Regions from separate parts of the Sulfitobacter sp. M22 genome, predicted to be linked through region 1. Evidence: riboswitches for the same ligand, from Rfam matches in the RefSeq annotation. Region 1 holds a riboswitch; the other holds the start of a gene.
What was found. Region 1 has a riboswitch for cobalamin ahead of GLP52_RS14135 (DUF1636 family protein). Riboswitches for the same ligand answer to the same signal wherever they lie in the genome.

Region 1 (3,045 bases):
ACCATGGCAGGGTGCCAAAACCGGTCCAGCCGGTGCGGCGTTCAATCTCGCGGTAGCCGTCGTCAAAAAGGCTCACATCGCCGCGGAACTTGTTGACCAGAAAGCCGGTGATCATCGCCGCGTCCTCCGGGTCCATCACCACTTGGGTGCCGACAATCTGGGCGATGACGCCGCCACGGTTGATATCGCCGGCCAGCACGACGGGCACGCCTGCGGCGCGGGCAAAGCCCATGTTGGCAAGGTCGTTCTGGCGCAGGTTCACCTCAGCCGGGCTCCCCGCCCCTTCGACGATAATCAAATCGGCGCTTTGTCCGAGGATACCGAAGCTTTCGAGCACGGGGGCCATCAGCCCTGCCCGGGCTTTGCTGAAGTCACGCGCTTGCAGGGTGCTGTGGCGCTGCCCTTGCACGATCACCTGCGACCCGCTGTCGGTTTCGGGTTTCAGCAGGATGGGGTTCATATGCACCGTCAGGGACCGCCCGCAGGCAATCGCTTGCAGGGCCTGTGCGCGGCCAATCTCTCCGCCATCGTCGGTGACGGCGGCGTTGTTCGACATGTTCTGCGGTTTGAACGGCGCGACGGAAAGCCCCCGACGCGTGGCCGCGCGGCACAGGCCCGCCACCAGCATGGATTTCCCCACATTCGATCCGGTGCCCTGGATCATGATAGCGCGGGTGGGCATGGCGGAACCTCGTGGTTTTCGTGCAGCCCTTGGTGTCAGTCCGCGGTGATCCCGTCAAGCATCCGCAACGCGCCGGCACGGGGGGCGGTCGCGGTAAAATCCGCGCAAAGCGGGTTTGGCCCCCGCGTTATGACAGCCGCTGCTTGACAGAGGCGGGCAAATGACCAATGCAGGGCGTATGTTGGTTCCTGTCCCAGACAGGCGAAGAGGGAACGCGATACGCATTGATCCAGCCTTGGGTCAGCGCCAAGCGCAGCCGCCCCCGCGACCGTGACCGGAGAGACCTTTAAACCACTGGCCCGATGGCTGGGAAGGTGAAAAGTTGCAAGGCAAGCTGCCTTAGATCCGCAAGCCGGGAGACCTGCCAGCATAGTTTGTAACGGGCGAACGGGGTGTTTCGCGACTGGCCTAGAACGCTGTTCGCATGTCGTTCGCTGCTGGCGATCCCCCTTGGCCCATCGACGTATGAGGCAAGATATGACCACCACGGATCAACCGGTCACCGTCACCATCTGCACCACCTGTCGCGCAGGTCAGATCACCTCCGAGGACGCGCCGCGCCCTGGGCAACAGCTGTTTGACGCGCTGTCGGGGCACCTGCCTGACGGTGTGCAGCTGCGCGGTGCCGAATGTCTGTCGGCCTGTTCGCGGGGCTGTTCGATGGTCCTGTCGGGTGGCCCCTCGCGCTGGACCTATGTGTATGGCGATCTCGACACCGACGCGCATTTGTCCGATATCGTGAATGGCGTTTCCGCCTATGCCCAGACCACCGATGGCGTGGTACCCTGGCGTGAACGCCCCGTGGTTTTCCGCAAACAATCCATCGCCCGCATCCCCCCACAGGAGCCTACCGAATGACCAACCTTACCAAAATTCCCGTCACCGTGATCACCGGTTTTCTGGGTGCCGGCAAAACCACCTTTATCCGTCACCTGATGGAGAATGCGGGCTCCAAGCGTCTGGCCGTGCTGGTCAATGAATTCGGCACCGCCGGTGTGGATGGCGATATCCTGAAATCCTGCGCGATCGACAACTGCCCCGCCGAGAACATTGTCGAGCTGGCGAACGGTTGCATCTGCTGCACCGTGGCCGATGACTTTATCCCCACGATCGAGGCGTTGATGGCTTTGCCGCAAACGCCGGATCACATCCTGATCGAAACCTCTGGCCTTGCGCTGCCCAAACCCTTGCTCAAGGCGTTTGACTGGCCCGCAATCCGGTCGCGCATCACCGTGGACGGCGTGATCACCCTTGCCGATGCAGAAGCTGTGGCGAGCGGGCAGTTCGCCCCCGATCTGGAGGCCATCGCTGCACAACGCGACGCGGATGACAGCCTGGATCACGAAACGCCGCTGTCCGAAGTGTTCGAGGACCAGATTGCCTGCGCCGATATCGTGCTGCTGTCCAAGGCCGATCTGGCGGGCCCCGAAGGCGTAGAAGCCGCCCGCAAGGTGATCGAGGCGCATGCACCGCGCAAGCTGCCGATCATTCCGATGACCGAAGGCGTGATTGACCCGCGCGTTGTACTGGGGCTCGAAGCCGCCGCCGAGGATGACATCGACGCACGCCCCAGTCACCACGACGGGCATGATGACCACGAGCATGACGATTTCGAAAGCGTTGTGATCGACATGGGCGAAGTCGCCGATGTCGCCACGCTTGAGGCCGCCGTGCTGCGGCTGGCGCGCGAACAGAAAATCCTGCGCGTCAAAGGCTATATCGCTGTGCAGGACAAACCGATGCGTCTGTTGGTGCAGGCCGTGGGCGAACGTGTACGCAGCCAGTTCGACCGCCCTTGGGGGGACACGCCGCGCCGCAGCCAGCTGGTCGTGATCGCAGAGCATGATCACGTGAACGAAGCCGCGATCCGCGCGGTGCTAGAGGGCTAAACTGCCATGCATGTCGTCTTTCGCGAAAGCCACGGACTGGATCAAAGCGACCTGCCCCAAAACTTGGGGCAGACGCCGGCGGATCTGGTTGTGCTGTCCTTTTCAGACAGTGATCTGGGGGCTTTCGCGGCGGGCTGGCATCGGGCCGACGGCGGGCTGCCGTCTTTGCGGCTGGCCAATCTGGTGGCGCTGAAACATCCGTTGTCGGTCGATACCTATGCCGAACAGACCCTTGCGGGGGCCAAGGCGGTTTTGGTGCGGCTGATCGGGGGCGAAAGCTATTGGCCTTACGGGCTTGCCACCTTGCAAGATATGGCGCGCAAACAGCAGATCGCGCTGGCGGTGCTGTCTGCGGACGGCCAACCCGACCCACGGCTCGACGCGCTGTCGACGCTCCCCCATTCGACATTAAGACGCTTGCAACATCTGTGCGATACAGGTGGCGCGGTGGCTGCGCAGGCGGCACTGGCGCAG
Region 2 (3,045 bases), 1.0 Mb from region 1:
AGCCAGAACAAAGGCTGTCAGAATGGCCGCGTTACGGGCTGCCTGAGCTGCGTCAATTGCAGCTTCTTTCGCTTCTTCAGCAGCTTGCTCGGCTTCTGCCTTGGCTGCGGCGATTGCCTCTTCGGCCTCTTGGCGCGCGTCCTGCGCTTCGGTCACGACCGTATCGACACGCGTTTTCGCCTGAGCTTGTGTCAGATCGGTACGTGCAGCGACGGCACCGGCAAGATAGGTCCGATCCTCTTCGCTCACTTCGCCCGTCCGGTAGACATTAGCCATAATGCTGGCGGTCTGTTGTGCCAGCTCCTCTGGATCAGCAGTGGTCGGGTTAACCTGATTTGGACGCAAAAGCTGGTTCGACAGGTAGTCAGTCGGATCGTTCTTTGCTTCGTCCGGAATCGCCGCACCGGCAGCATCAGCCAGCCCAGCTGCAGCGCCGCCCACGGCAGAGCCTGCAGCTTCGACAACAGTACCGGCTGCTTTGCCTGCACCAGCAGCAACATTGCCTGCGGTGTTGGCGGCAAAAGTAAAGGCGGTGGACAGCATAACGGCAGTGATAACCGACCCGAGGCCCCAAACAACCAGACCATTGATGCCGTCACGTGCAGTCACTTCGTCTTCCGTCGCGCTTTCAACGCGGCGGCGCATACGGCCAGCGATATAGCCCCCTGCAAGGTAGGACGCGACCAGTGTGATCACCAGCCACAGCGCCGTCAGCACCAGTTCAAGTGTAGAAGAGTCATCTGTCCCGTCCAGCGTGATCGACGCCAAGCCGAGCGCCGCGCCAAAGCTGGTCAGCAACAGGCCAATGGCCACGGCGACAACGGTACCTGCGAAAATTGCAGGCCAGTCGACGTATGATCCGTCGGGTGTTTTGTCAGTAAGTGTCGTATCCATGTTAATGCCTCCCCGGCGTTGAATTACGCTAGGCCGATGAGCGAAAGAACCGCCATGACAACAACCACAAGACCTACGAGATAAATGATGCCGCCCATTTGAAATAATCCTCTGTCAGCGCCCGCGCGACATACGCAGGCTTCACAGGGGGAACGTCATGGAACCGGCAAAGTTCCGCCAGTTGCTCAAATATTCGACATGTCCTGTGACACAGCGGTCAAAGCCTCCTTTAAGGGTCGCCCTGCCATTTGCCGTCAAAGATCATATCATTTACGGGGAGCCGCTTGCTCCAGCCCTTCACTTCAAGCTCGGGCGTTTGATACATCTCGTCGACGTGCCCCAAACACAGGTAGCCGACGATCTCTATGCGGTCTGGGATATCCAGCAAGCTGCGCAAATCCGCATCGTGGAACACACTGACCCACCCCATGCCGATGCCTTCCGCGCGCGCGGCAAGCCAAAGGTTCTGGATCGCGCAAACGGTGCTATAAAGGTCCATGCTTTGATTGTGGGTGCGGCCCAACACGACCTTGCCGCCACGGCTGCGGTCACAGGTCACGCATATATTGACGGGAGCCTTGCGTATGCCTTCGAGCTTGAGCGACCGGTAGGTCGTCTGGCGGTCGCCCTCGAACATCTGGGCGGCTTCCTCGTTCGCGGTGTTAAAGGCCTCCCAGACCTGATCGCGCGCCTGCTGGTCGCGGATCACGATGAAATTCCACGGTTGTGACAGGCCGACCGAAGGCGCGTGATGCGCGGCGGTCAAAATCCGGTACAAGACATCATCTGCAACGGGGTCAGGCAAAAACTGGTCGCGCACATCACGGCGGGTAAAGATCGCCTTGTACACGGCATCACGTTCAGCATCTGAGAAAGGCGCGGCGGGTGCCAGCGCGGACGGTATCGGCATTGTTCATTCCCCAACAATACATTTCAGCGCCTGTCCCGCTGTCCATGCGGTGCAAGCTGTACTGTCTGGCCGGTCTTCTGACTTAGGGTCTTCTGGTTCACGCGCCTTCCCGGATATCTCCAGTGGCCTAGGCGCAAACCATCCCCATTACAGCGTTGGGCACGTGCGGGACTTTCACCCGCTTCCCGATTCTTCCGCCATGCGGACACCAGACCGCCCTATTGGGCCACGGCGATCCGCCCGGAACAAGCCCTATCGCGGGATCAGCCGCGTTTGGTCGCGAAAATCTTTCTCATGACGGCGTCGAACTCGTTCCACGAAATGACTGCCTTGTTGCCGGCATAGCCGTGATAATAGGACCGCCCGCTCGCCGTGGGAAACCCGGCCCAGATGCGCGCAAGGTTCTCCATGAACCGGTGACGGCTGATCTCGCCCTTCTTAAACGAGACAAAACCCGCATCGGCCAAGAGAATATCTGCCAGCCCGTCCTGCAGCTTTGGCGTAAAGCGGTCGTTTTTGCTAAGCCCTGCCTGACGCACAAGGCTGCGCAAGGTGGCTGGTATGAACTGATACCGCCCAATGGCGTGTTGCTGTCCGGGTGTGCGGTCAATCCAGCGATAGATTTCGCCGATGGTCATCTGTGTCGGGCGCTGCGGCGGCAGGCGCTTGGCCCCGTATTGCACGGCGTCGTACCCTTTAGGGCCGGCCTCGGCCCAAGCAATGAGGCTTTTGAGGTCAGCCGCCGTGCTGATACCACTGAACGCCTGAAAGGACCGGCTGCGGCTGCTGATGGTAGTCGTGCGGGCATGCACCTTGGGCTGGACCTTGGGACGCAGTTTGATCTGCCCCTGTCCGGCGGATTGCATAACGTTGAACGAAATATCGCTTTGCATGGCTGACCGGGTGCCCGAGAGGCTGAAACTATCAGCGCTGGCAGCGGTGGCGGCCATCAGTGCGGCCGTGGCAAGAATTGGCAGTGTGTGTGTAACTTTCATGTCTTCCCCCAAGATAAAAAATCGTCATGGTCCTATCGTGACCGCTGACGGCTGCGCTTTCATTTGCGCAAGCAGGGGGGTCGGGGGCATCGACGGATAGGGGGCAGTATCTTTTGGGATAGAGAGCTATGCCGCCGTGCGGTTGCCCCCTTCGTTCAGACGGAACTTAGCGGCGCGATAGGTCAAAGCATCTGCCGCAAGCGCCTAAGCATCGGCACAGGGGATTCGCGGTAAATCGGGGTAAAA

Region 2: another riboswitch for cobalamin. It lies ahead of bluB (5,6-dimethylbenzimidazole synthase); the one in region 1 lies ahead of GLP52_RS14135 (DUF1636 family protein).

What each region holds. Positions count from the first base shown of each region.
Region 1 is NZ_WMEC01000001.1:2,887,787-2,890,831, reverse strand. It holds gene GLP52_RS14140 (cobyric acid synthase) at 1-682, opposite strand, end outside; cobalamin riboswitch at 848-1,065, shown strand; gene GLP52_RS14135 (DUF1636 family protein) at 1,160-1,540, shown strand; gene cobW (cobalamin biosynthesis protein CobW) at 1,537-2,571, shown strand; gene cobN (cobaltochelatase subunit CobN) at 2,578-3,045, shown strand, end outside.
Region 2 is NZ_WMEC01000001.1:1,848,363-1,851,407, forward strand. It holds gene GLP52_RS09105 (hypothetical protein) at 1-894, opposite strand, end outside; gene bluB (5,6-dimethylbenzimidazole synthase) at 1,124-1,804, opposite strand; cobalamin riboswitch at 1,855-2,032, opposite strand; gene GLP52_RS09115 (hypothetical protein) at 2,068-2,799, opposite strand.